4 regions of the Mesorhizobium sp. M0244 genome follow, and region 1 is predicted to be linked to each of the others. Evidence: predicted binding sites of a transcription regulator. Region 1 holds the regulator's gene; each other region holds the start of a gene.
What was found. Region 1 encodes PhoB, which activates phosphate uptake and scavenging genes when phosphate is short. Its sites were predicted from a motif close to TGTCATNNANCTGTCAT; they were not measured.
Positions count from the first base shown of each region.

Region 2: a site for PhoB is predicted at 1,910-1,926, ahead of NKJ08_RS15585 (LTA synthase family protein). Genes of this name have one in related genera too.
Region 3: a site for PhoB is predicted at 1,530-1,546, ahead of NKJ08_RS06235 (alkaline phosphatase D family protein). Genes of this name have one in related genera too.
Region 4: a site for PhoB is predicted at 1,218-1,234, ahead of ppk2 (polyphosphate kinase 2). Genes of this name have one in related genera too.

Region 1 covers NZ_JAMYSE010000002.1:131,353-134,457, forward strand. Annotated here, with positions in the region: gene pstB (phosphate ABC transporter ATP-binding protein PstB) at 1-348, shown strand, start outside; gene phoU (phosphate signaling complex protein PhoU) at 381-1,088, shown strand; gene phoB (phosphate regulon transcriptional regulator PhoB) at 1,105-1,794, shown strand; gene NKJ08_RS02960 (ROK family protein) at 1,804-3,048, opposite strand.
Region 2 covers NZ_JAMYSE010000021.1:58,102-61,206, forward strand. Annotated here, with positions in the region: gene NKJ08_RS15585 (LTA synthase family protein) at 1-1,869, opposite strand, end outside; gene fabD (ACP S-malonyltransferase) at 2,116-3,081, shown strand.
Region 3 covers NZ_JAMYSE010000005.1:61,722-64,826, forward strand. Annotated here, with positions in the region: gene NKJ08_RS06225 (TetR/AcrR family transcriptional regulator) at 1-76, opposite strand, end outside; gene NKJ08_RS06230 (MFS transporter) at 159-1,442, shown strand; gene NKJ08_RS06235 (alkaline phosphatase D family protein) at 1,619-3,105, shown strand, end outside.
Region 4 covers NZ_JAMYSE010000039.1:26,668-29,772, forward strand. Annotated here, with positions in the region: gene NKJ08_RS21745 (dihydrofolate reductase family protein) at 1-154, shown strand, start outside; gene ppk2 (polyphosphate kinase 2) at 204-1,124, opposite strand; gene NKJ08_RS21755 (aldo/keto reductase) at 1,394-2,437, shown strand; gene NKJ08_RS21760 (hypothetical protein) at 2,560-2,718, shown strand; gene NKJ08_RS21765 (DUF982 domain-containing protein) at 2,770-3,027, opposite strand.

The DNA of each region.
Region 1 (3,105 bases):
GTCAGGGACAAGCTCAACGCCAGCGGCTTGAGCCTCTCCGGCGGCCAGCAGCAGCGGCTCTGCATTGCCCGCACCGTGGCAGTGAAGCCGGAAGTCATTCTGCTCGACGAACCGGCCTCGGCCCTCGACCCGCTGTCGACCGCCAAGATCGAGGAACTGATCGACGAATTGCAAGCCGACTACACGATCGTCATCGTCACTCACAACATGCAGCAGGCGGCGCGCGTGTCGCGCCAGACTGCCTTCATGTATCTGGGTGAGCTGGTCGAGTTCGACCGGACCGAGAAGATCTTCACGTCGCCCCGCGAGAAGCGCACGCAGGACTACATCACCGGCCGCTTCGGCTGAGCGGTGCCGATCACGCAGACGAGGACAATATCATGGCCGAACATACAGTCGCGTCTTTCGACGAGGATCTCGAGCAGATCAGCAAGCTGATCCGCGACATGGCCGATCTCGCCGGTTCGATGGTCGGCGGGGCGACCAAGGCCCTGTTGAATTCCGACAATGCGCTGGCGCAGCGCGTTGTTTCGGACGACGCCATCATGGATGCGCGTCAACGCGAACTGGACGACCGCGCCATCACCCTGATCGCCAAGCGCCAGCCGATGGCCCACGATCTGCGCCATGTCGTCGGGGCGATCCGCATGGCCGGCGACCTCGAACGCATCGGCGACCTTGCCAAGAATATCGCCAAGCGTGTGAGTGCGGTCGGCCTCAGCGTCACGCCGCGCGACCTATCGCATTCCATCGATGCGATGGCGCAGCTGGTGCTCATCCAGGTGCAGGGCGTCATCGAGGAGTATGCTGCCGGCGATGCGGCCGCGCTGGCCAAGCTACGCGCCGCCGACGAGCGCATCGACGTCAAATACACGTCCGTGTTCCGCGAGCTGTTGACGTACATGATGGAAGACCCGCGCAACATCACCGCTTGCACGCATCTGCTGTTCTGCGCCAAGAATCTGGAGCGGATCGGCGACCATGTCACCAACATCGCCGAAAATGCGTATTATGTGCTGACCGGCGAGCAATTGCCTGTCAATCGTCCGAAGCAGGACGAAACGACAATGTCCGCACCGGTGACATGATGGGGGTGCCCAGCCGATGATCGCACCACGCATAATGGTGGTGGAGGACGAGGAGCCGTTGGGTGTGCTGCTCCGCTACAATCTCGAATCCGAAGGCTACCAGGTCGAGGTGGTGACACGCGGCGACGAAGCCGAGATCCGTTTGCAGGAGAATGTGCCCGATCTTCTGGTGCTCGACTGGATGATACCAGCGGTTTCCGGCATCGAGCTCTGCCGACGGTTGCGGGTGCGCCCCGAAACCGAGCGGCTGCCGATCATCATGCTGACCGCGCGCGGCGAGGAGAGCGACCGGGTGCGCGGTCTTTCGACCGGCGCCGACGACTATCTGGTCAAACCGTTTTCGACACCGGAATTCATGGCCAGGGTCAAGGCGCTGCTGCGCCGCGCCAAGCCGGAAGTGCTGTCCAGCGTGCTGAAGGTCGGCGACATCGTGCTCGATCGCGAATCGCACAGGGTCTATCGCAAGAAGAGCGAAATCCGGCTCGGGCCGACCGAATTCCGGCTGCTCGAATTCATGATGCGGCATCCCGGCCGCGTCTTCTCGCGCAGCCAGTTGCTCGATAATGTCTGGGGCGAGACGATCTACATCGACGAACGCACCGTCGACGTGCATGTCGGGCGGCTGCGCAAAGCCGTCAATAACGGCCGCATGCCGGATGTCATCCGCACCATCCGCGGTGCCGGCTATGCGATCAGGGAAGATTGACCTGCCTGGTCAGGCTACGTTCTTTCTGATGCCGGGCCTCATTTGCGCGCCCGGCGCGAAAATCTCCTGGTCGACGAAGCTTAACGCCCGCATCGCGCAGCCTTCGCGGATCAGCGGCAATTCGTTCGGCTCGGTGTCGAAGGAGATCGAGCTCGAATGCTGGCCACCGGCGGTCTGGGCGATGGCCTTGCGCAAGGCCGGCTCGATCAGATCGAAGGCGGCGGCACTGACGCCGACCATCGCGACCGGTGCTGGATCGATCAGCGCGAACAACGAGCCGAGACCGAAACCCAGCGCTTCGCCGGCCCTGCGGTAGGCCTCGCGTTCCGGCCCATCCTTCTCGCGGGCCCGGGCCGCCAACGCGCGCATGTCGGCGTCGCTGACGTCGGCGACCGGTTTGCTGTCTTCGCTCATCCCCGTAGCGTTGCGCCAGATGGCGTAATTGCCTGCATAGGCCTCGATGCAGCCGCGCCGCCCGCAACGGCAGAGCGCGCCGCCTGGACGATGGATCATGTGGCCAAACTCGCCGCCCGAGGAATGCGTGCCGGTGAACAGCTCGCCCTTCAGCACCAGCCCCATGCCGATGCCGTGCGAAAGCAGGATGGCGATGAAGTCGTCGCGATAGCGATCCGGATCGCGCCAGCGCAAAGCCACCGCCATCATATTGCAATCGTTCTCCACCGTGGCCGGGATGCCGAATTCGTCTTCCAGCATGTCGGCAAAGGCGATGTCCGTCTGCGGCGTGATCGGCGACCACAGCATGGCGCGTGCAGGGGAGTCGGTAATTCCCTGAATCGCCAGGGCGATGCGGGCGACACTGCGGACGTCAAGGTCTGGATCTTCCAGCCGGCGCCGGACGATGGCCATGCATTCGCGGATCAGCTCGTCGCGCGGCATGGTCAGCGTGTCCAGCCGGCGCTGTTCCTCGACGACCACCTGTCCCGCATAGTCGATGATGGCGGCCGACAGGAAATTCAGCGACAACACCACGGTCAGCACCGCCGCCGCTTCCGGGTTGAGGGCGAGGCCGACCTGCGGACGACCGCGTTTCAACGAAACGGGCTCGTTTGCCTTGCTCTCGGCGAGGATGCCTTCCCGTATCAGGTCGGAGGAGATCGCCGATATGGTCGAATGGCTGAGGCCGGTGGTTGCAGCGATCTCCGTACGCGACGGCTGGCTGGCCCGGCGCACCGCCGAGATCACCATCGCCCGGTTGCGCCGGCGCAAATCGTCATGGCGGATTCCGACCGACATCGTTTTGCTTTCCTCCCGGTTGCCGCGGCCGCTCATGAACCGGAAGCCGTCGGTAAT
Region 2 (3,105 bases), on a different contig from region 1:
ATGGCGCTTGCCGAACATCATGTCGTATTGCAGCAGACGGAAGTCGCGGATTGCCGGGTCGATCTCTTTCTGACGCGACCAATCGGGGGTGGCGTCGCCCCCCGGTGCCAACAGCAAATTGCGGTCGATGACGCGGTAGCGCTCCCGCAACTGGCCGAGGAAGCCAGTGTAATAGGGATGGCTGATGCCGGCCGTCTTCAGGATATGGTAGGGCAGGAAGGCCGGGCTGACGGCGCCCAGATCCTCGGCCGGCCCGCTGCGGTTCGACCAGACGATCAGCGGCGTCTGGTGGTGCAGCAGCATCTGGTCGGCCGCCTCCTTGCGCGGCGCGACATTGTCCTTCAGGAAACCGGTCTCGACGTAGACCGGCCCAAGCGGCGGCAGATGGTCGCCGAAGAAGGCGATGACCGTCGGCCGCTCGCGTGTCTTCGCCCATTCGATCAGCCGCTCAAGGCCGCGGTCCGCATCGGAAGAGCCTTCGGCGTAGCTCAACAGCGATTCACGCGCCCATTGGCTGATCGGCGCCTGCACCTTGTGGGTCGGATTGTTATAGCGATACGGCTCATACGGTCCGTGGTTCTGCAGGCTGACGGCGAAAAAGAAGACCGGCTCGGCACTGGTATCGGCCTCGTGGATGATCTCGTCGGTCATCGCGGCGTCCGACGCGAGCGGTCCGCGTTTTTGCATGGGCGGCAGCGTCTCCTCGGACTTGAAGTCGTTGAAGCCGAAATCGGCATAGACGGCTCCCCGGTTCCAGAACCAGTTGGTGCCGGGATGGATGGCGCGTGTCCGGTAGCCCTGGCTTTTCAGGAAGGTGGCGAGCGAGGGGGTCGGTGTCCGCACATATTGCTGGTAGGGAATGCTGCCCGCCGGCAGGAAGGCGTTGGAAAAGCCGGTCAGGGCCTCGAACTCGATGTTGGCCGTCATGCCGCCGAATTCGGGCGAGAACATATAGCCCGAGCGCAGTGCCCGCACATTGGGGATCGGATCGGGCGTGATGGTGACGCCGGGCAGCTTGGTCGGATCCCAGAACGATTCGCTCATGACGACGATGATGTCGGGCTTCTCGGCAGGTATCGAGGCCGTCACCTGCGGTTTGCCGATCGCCGCGATCGCCTTGCCGGAATAGCCGGGCGGCGCCGAGACATGGGCCATCGGGACGTTCAGCGCGAAGGCGAGCGCAAAACCGTTCGAGGCATAGTTTTCCTTCTGGTCCCACATGATCGGGATGATCTGCAGCCGGTCGCGCGTCCACGAGAAAGTGGCATAGTCCATGATGGAGACGAAGAAGGCGATCAGCGGCACCGTCAGCGTCAGCCGGGCAAGGCGGCCCTTGTGGCTGAGCGACGGAACGCGGCGGCGCCATAGCCGCCAGCAATAGACGAGCAGCGACAGCCCGCCGACGATGCCGATCGCCAGGGCAATGGCGGTTCCCGGGCGATCGCGCACCAGGAGCGGCATCAGTGCCACGATCTGCCGGGAATAGAGGAAATCGGTCGGATAGAGCGGATCGCCGAGATAGAGCGACTTCTGGTGGCCGACGAACGCCAGCGACAACGTCAGCGGCGCGACGATCATCAGGCTCTGATGGCTGCGGCCAAGCACGGCGTCGAGGCCGATGAGGATCAGCGCAAAAATAATGATTGTGGTCCAGCCGGGTTTGAAGGGCTGCAGAAAGAAGTCGATGGTGCCGGCAAAGTTGCCGCGCACGATCAGTTCGATGGCGAACACCAGGATGGCCGCGGCCAGCAAGCTGATAAGGCCATAGCGGATGACAGGCCATTTGCGCGCCGGCAGATAGCCGGTGGATGGATCGCCTTCGAGAAACTGTGGCGCGGCCTCGGCTGCGCTGTTCTTGGTCTTTGCCACTTCAATAGTTCCCCGGCCCGCAACAAAAGCGTCACTCGACTGTCATCGAACTGTCACGCAAAGCTAGCGCCTGTGGCGGAAATAAGAAGAGCCAGCAAACAAATCGTGAGCGGTTTTCATCATGAGTGATCGCCAAAAAGCCTGCCGAAACAGGCACTCGGCCGACGTTGCGCGGTCGAGGTTGGACTTGACTTGGCCGCACGCCTTGCGTCACAGGCAACCAGAACCAGCAGCTGGGAGCCGCCGATGGCCATCGCATTCACCTTTCCGGGGCAGGGCAGCCAGGCTGTCGGCATGGGCAAGGACCTCGCCGACGCCTTTGTGGAATCGCTGCGGATCTTCGAGGAAGTCGACGATGCGCTCGGCGAAAATCTATCGAAGCTGATCTGGGAAGGTCCGGAAGAGACGCTGACGCTGACCGCCAACGCCCAGCCGGCGCTGATGGCGGTGTCGCTTGCCGCAGTTCGGGCGCTGGAGGCGCGCGGCTTCTCACTGGAAGATAAGGTCACCTATGTCGCCGGCCATTCGCTTGGCGAATATTCGGCACTTGCAGCCGCCGGTTTCGTTTCGGTCGCCGACGCCGCCCGGCTGTTGCGCATCCGCGGCAATGCCATGCAGGCGGCGGTACCGGCCGGAGAGGGCGCCATGGCGGCGATTATCGGGCTGGAACAGGCTGACGTCGAGGCGGCTTGCGCCGAGGCCGCCCACGGCGCGGCCAAAGATCCGGCGCACGCCTTGGTTTGCCAGATCGCCAATGACAATGGCGGCGGCCAGCTGGTGATCTCAGGCGCCAGGCCGGCGGTCGAACTGGCGGCGAAGCTATGCACGGAGAAGGGCGCAAAGCGGGCGCTGATGCTGCAGGTCTCGGCGCCCTTCCATTCGGCACTGATGAAGCCGGCGGCCGAGATCATGCGGGAGGCGCTGGCGGGAGTGCAGAAGAATGCGCCGGTCGTGCCGCTGGTCTCCAATGTTACGGTGATCCCGACGAGCGATCCGGACGAGATCGCCCGCCGCCTCGTCGAACAGGTGGTCGGGCGCGTGCGCTGGCGCGAAACGGTGGAGTGGTTCGGCGCGAATGGCGTTGCGACACTATATGAAGTGGGCGCCGGCAAGGTTCTGTCGGGGCTGGCGCGGCGCATCAACCGCGATATTGCCACCAGTGCCATCGGATCCGCGGCGGATGTCGAGGCGGCGCTGGCGGCACTTGCATAATCAACTGGCGATTTGACCCCGCTC
Region 3 (3,105 bases), on a different contig from region 1:
CCACCTGGAGAATCCTTACGGCGGCGCGAGGCGGCGGTGCGTCATTCGTTTTGATCGTTGGTTCAATGCTTTTCATGTCTGGTGTGCCGATTAGCTGGTTGACAATGTTACCGGTCGGTACGTATGTTTCGCGCTCCTGCAACGTACCGGTCAGTAACATGATAGCTCAATCCCGTCCGTTTGGCCAGCGCTACGCTTTCGTCGTGGTCGCCGTCATCTTCCTCTGCCTGCTGATCGCAGCCGGCCTGCGTTCGGCGCCGGCGGTCATGATGCTGCCGCTGGAGAACAGTTTCGGCTGGCGGCGCGACGTCGTCTCGCTGGCCGCGGCCACCGGCATCTTCCTCTATGGCCTGACCGGGCCGTTTGCCGCGGCGCTGATGGAGCGGATCGGGCTTCGCCGCACCTTGCTTGCCGCGCTGCTTTTGATGTCGGGATCGACCGCGCTCAGCCTGCTGATGACCAAGCCGTGGCATCTGCTCCTCACCTGGGGCGTGTTTTCCAGCATCAGCTCGGGCGCCGTCGCTACCGTGCTCGGCGCAACCATCGTCAACCGCTGGTTCAAGACCAATCGCGGCCTGGTGATGGGACTGATGTCGGCGTCGAGCGCCACCGGGCTGCTGGTCTTCCTGCCGCTACTCGCCTCGCTTGCCCAGTCGGGCGGCTGGAAGCCGGTCGCCATTGCCATTGCCGTGGCCACCGCCGCCTTGGTGCCGCTGGTTTATATGCTGGTGCCGGAGCGCCCGGCCTCGATCGGCATGGTGCGTTACGGTGCCGAGGCCGACGACGTGCCGCCGGTGCCGCCAGCCTCGCAAGGCAATTTCCTCACCCAGACGCTGAGCACGCTGCGCCGCGCCGCCGGCACGCGCGTGTTCTGGTACCTGTTCGCCACCTTCTTCGTTTGCGGTTTCACCACCAACGGGTTGGTCGGCACGCATCTGATCGCCTTTTGCGGCGACATGGGCATCGGCGAAGTGCAGGCCGCAGGCCTGCTGTCGATGATGGGCATCTTCGACCTTATCGGCACGACACTGTCGGGCTGGCTCACCGACCGTTTCGACCCGCGCAAGCTGCTCGGCGTCTATTATGGCATTCGCGGCCTGTCGCTGATCTATCTGCCCTATTCCGGCTTCTCGGCGACCAGCCTGATCATCTTCGCGGTGTTTTACGGACTGGACTGGATCGCCACGGTGCCGCCGACGCTCAGGCTCTCCAACGAGGCGTTCGGCGACCGCAGCGGGCCGATCGTCTTCGGCTGGATCGTCGCCGGCCATCAGGTTGGCGCCGCAACGGCCGCCTTTTTCGGCGGCACCATGCGCGAGCTGCAAGGCAATTACGAGCTTGCCTTCCTGATCGCCGGCATGACTGCAATAGCCGCCGCCTGCATCTCGCTGCTGATCAACACCAGCCGCCCGGCGTTCGACCCGGAACCACAGGCGGCATAGGCGCATTCGTCGCAGGAGAGGTGCCGTCGGGCTAAACTGCCGATCTCCCCCACAAGGAGGGCGATCGGCAGTTCGCCCGTTGTTGGTTGTAACGAAACCTTCATCGTTTCGAAATGTGCATGAAACATTGAGGCTGGACCTTGGCGGCGACATTCAACGCCATCCAGGAGACAGCCATGAACAAGATTTCGATGACGCGGCGCGCTTTCGTCACGTCGGCCAGCGCCATTGGCCTGGTCGGCGCGTCGGGCCTCGCCCTTCCTTATTATTCGCGCGCCAATCAGCGCCCGGCCTTCACCCATGGCATCCAGTCCGGCGACGTCGACGCCACCAGCGGCATGGTCTGGACGCGTACGGACCGGCCGTCGCGCGTCATGTTCGAAGTGTCGTCGACGGAGAACTTCGCCAATGCCGTCCGCCTGGCGCCGCTCGATACGTCGCCGGCCAGCGACTATACGGTGAAGCGGCTGCTTACCGATCTCGCCTCCGACCAGGACATCTTCTACCGTATGGTCGCGGCCGATCTTGCCGACATCAACGCCGTTTCAGAGCCGATCGTCGGCCGTTTCCGCACAGCACCTGCCTCGAAGCGCGACATTCGTTTCGCCTGGTCGGGCGACACCGCCGGCCAGGGCTGGGGCATCGACGACACCGGCATGAAGACCTATGCCACGATCGGGAAGCATACGCCCGACTTCTTCCTGCATTCGGGCGACACGATCTATGCAGACGGCGCGATGAAGGACGAGGTTGACCTGCCCGGCGGCGGCAAGTGGAAGAACACCGTGCTCATCGATGAAAAGCGCAAGGTTGCCGAGACGCTGGACGAATACCGGGGTCAGTGGAAATACAATTTGATGGACAGGAACGTGCTCGCACTGAACGCCATCTGCCCGACGTTCTACCAGTGGGACGATCATGAGGTGCTGAACAACTGGTCGGATTCGAAGGATCTGACCGCCGACGACCGCTACACCGAAAAATCCATCCATGTGCTGGCGGCACGCGCTGCACGCGCCTTCCACGAAATGACGACGATCCGCTACGAGCCGTCGGAGCCCGGCCGCGTCTATCGCAAGATCGCCTATGGGCCGCTGCTCGACGTGTTCTTTCTCGACATGCGTTCCTATCGCGGTCCCAATGGTCCGAATATGCAGGAGACGATGACGCCGCAATCGCGCATCCTTGGCGAACAGCAGACGAAATGGCTGAAGCGCGGACTGGCGAATTCCAAGGCAACCTGGAAAATCATCGCCGCCGACATGCCGCTCGGCCTCGTCGTCTGGAACGACGGCACCAAGAAGGTCGGGGCTGAGGCAGTCAGCAATGGCGACAATGGGCTGGCCAAGGGGCGCGAGCTGGAAATTGCCGACCTCCTTCGCTATATAAAGAACGCGGGCATCAGTAATACCGTCTGGCTCACCGCAGACGTGCATTACACAGCCGCGCATTACTACAATCCGGACAAGGCGCAGTTCCAGGACTTCAATCCGTTCTGGGAATTCGTTTCGGGTCCGATCCATTCCGGCACGTTCGGACCTAATGATTTCGACATGACCTTCGGCCCGGAGCTGAAGTTCATCAAGGCGCCGACTGCCGAACAGGGTCAGAACCTGCCGCCGTCGGCCGGCCTGCAGTTCTTCGGCCTCGTCGACATCGATGG
Region 4 (3,105 bases), on a different contig from region 1:
GCTCATCGACGACATGCATCTGGCGATATCGCCAATGCTGCTCGGCTCAGGCGAGAACCTTTTTGCCGGCATTGACATGCTCAAGCTCGGCTACCGGTGCAGCGACCAGGTTGCGACGTCGAATGCAACGCACGTCATCATCAAGCGCGCCTAGCTTGTTGCAGGGCGCCGCCACTGAGGCAGCGCCTTCCTCGCTCGTTTACTCAGTATTTCTCCGGCACATACAGCTCGCGCGGCAGCACCTGGCGCTCGTATTCGGGATTGAAGACGCGCTCCGGTAGCGTGATCTCCTCGTGCGGCACCTCTTCATAGGGCATTTGCTTGAGGAGATGGTCGATACAGTTCAGCCGTGCCCGCTTCTTGTCGTTGCCCTCGACGATGAACCACGGGGCTTCGGGAATGTTGGTGCGGGCGAATGTCTCTTCCTTGGCCTTGGTGTACTGTTCCCAGCGCACGCGCGACTGCAGGTCCATCGGCGACAGTTTCCACTGCTTCATCGGGTCGTGGATGCGCATTAGGAAGCGCATCTGCTGCTCCTCGTCGGTGATGGAGAACCAGTATTTGACCAGCGTGACACCGGAACGGACCAGCATGCGTTCGAAATCCGGCACGTCGCGGAAGAACTGCTCGGCCTGATCCGGCTGGGCAAAGCCCATCACCCGCTCGACGCCGGAGCGGTTATACCAGGAGCGGTCGAACAGCACGATCTCGCCGCCGGCCGGCAGATGCGGAACGTAGCGCTGGAAATACCATTGCGACTTCTCCCGCTCGGTCGGCGCCGGAAGTGCTACGACGCGGCAGATACGCGGATTGAGCCGCTGGGTGATGCGCTTGATGACGCCACCCTTGCCCGCCGAGTCGCGGCCCTCGAAGACCACGACGAGCTTCTTCTTGTGATAGGCGACCCAGGACTGCAGCTTGATCAATTCGGATTGCAGCGTGATGAGATCGCGAAAATATTGCAGGCGGTCGATCGATGGCGGATGTGCATCCTTGTAGATCTTGGCGATCTCCATCGACAGCGCCGGCTCCGAGATTTCCAGCTCATAGTCTTCGTCGAGCGTGTCGGCGAGTTCCGCTTCGAGCCAGTCCCTGGCCGGGGAATTCTGTTTTGTCTCGGTCATTTGCGCCGCTCCGCTTACAGCCGCCAGACGCTCTGCCGCCCGGCCGGGCGGCCGGAAAACAAAGCGCCGAACCGAAATTACTATAGGCCGGCAATGACGGTTTTATTGCAGCCCACCCTGCGCCGGCTGCGCGTCCAATCCGCAAGATGTGATCGATCTTGCCCCTGCAGCATGGGAGACAAGCGGCACGAATTGTCCTACAAATGCCCGGTTCATTCAGGGCTGACGCTTGAAGCGCGGCCTTTTCCAATAAATCGTGAGGATACGACATGGAATACCGCACTCTCGGCCATTCCGGGCTGAAGGTCTCGACGCTGACCATGGGCACCATGACCTTCGGCGGCGGCGGCGCGTTTTCGGCGGTCGGCAAGACCGATCTCGACGAGGCGCGCCGGATGATCGACCTTTGCATCGACACCGGCATCAATGTCATCGACACCGCCAACGTCTATTCGAACGGGCTGTCGGAAGAGATCATCGGCGAGGCGCTCGGCGGCAAGCGCAAAGGCGACGTGCTGATCGCCTCCAAGGCGCGCATGCGGATCGGCAAAGGCCCTAATGATGAAGGCCTGTCGCGCTACCATCTGATCCGCGAATGCGAGAGGAGCCTGAAGCGGCTCAGAACCGATGTCATCGACATCTATTTCCTGCACGAGTGGGATGGCCTGACACCACTCGAGGAAACCATTGCCGCGCTAGACACTCTGGTCACGCAGGGCAAGGTTCGCTACGTCGGCTGTTCCAATTATTCGGGCTGGCAAGTAATGAAGGGACTCGGCATCGCCGACCGTCAGCACCAGCCGCGCTTCGTTACCCAGCAAATCCATTACACGCTGGAAGCGCGCGAAGCCGAGTATGAATTGTTGCCGATCTCGGTCGACCAGGGGCTCGGTGTGCTGGTCTGGAGCCCGCTCGCCGGCGGATTGCTGTCCGGCAAATACCGCCGCGACCAGCCGACCGCCCGCCAGCTCAGCGGCTGGTCGGAACCGCCGATCCGCGACGAGGACCGGCTGTGGCGGATCGTCGATGTGCTGATCGACGTCGGCAACAACCATGGCGTGTCGGCGGCGCAGGTGGCGCTTGCCTGGCTGCTCGGCCGGCCCGCTGTCAGCTCGCTGGTGATCGGCGGACGAACCGAAGCGCATTTCAAGGACAATATCGCTGCTGCAAGCCTGGTGCTTGCCGATGAGGAGCGCACACGCCTCGACGCGGTCAGCAGGCCACCCGTGCTCTATCCCTACTGGCACCAGCAGTTCACGGCGAAGGACCGGTTCGGTCCGGCCGATCTGGTTCTCGACCGGGACGGCGCCTGAAAAACGGGCTGAAGCCGGACTCCCGGAACTGCGCTGAGATATGGAGCCGATCGTGCCCTGCGGTGTTGTATTTGTGGCTCAATGCTCCTAGGCAAGGGCCAAGCACAATGAAAGGAAACGATATGGCGCGAGCACCGAACTACGGTCAGGAACGCAAGGAACGCGACCGGCAGAAGGCTGCCAAGAAGGCGGAAAAGCAGGCTGCCAAAGTCGCGGCCAAGGAACGGTCGACGCCCGAGGACGAAAGCGAGTCCCAAACCAAAACCGAAACGGCAGAGTGATGAGATCCGGCCCGCCAGGCGGGCCGGATCTCGGTCAAGTCCCGCTATGCCTTAGGCGGGCGCCTTGTCGCTGACGAAGACGTTCACTTCGCGGGCGGCGGCAATGAAGGCCCGTCTTGCGTTCATGGCCGGCTTGTCGCCGGCCAGCGCATCGTGACAGGCCTGCAGCGCTTCGCGATGCTTGGGGCTGCGCTTGCCGGGCCAATTGTTGAGGAGGTAGTCGGAAGCCTCGCGAGCCGTACGCAAGAGCTGGTTGCTTCCCGCCGCGCCCTTGACGGTCACGGGTGTGTCAAATCGATTGTTTTCCATCGCCGCTCTTACGCCATCAGCATTTGCGAAGCGAGACCGAAAGTAGCTTTCTTCGCTCATCTGCCTTTTTCGTGATCA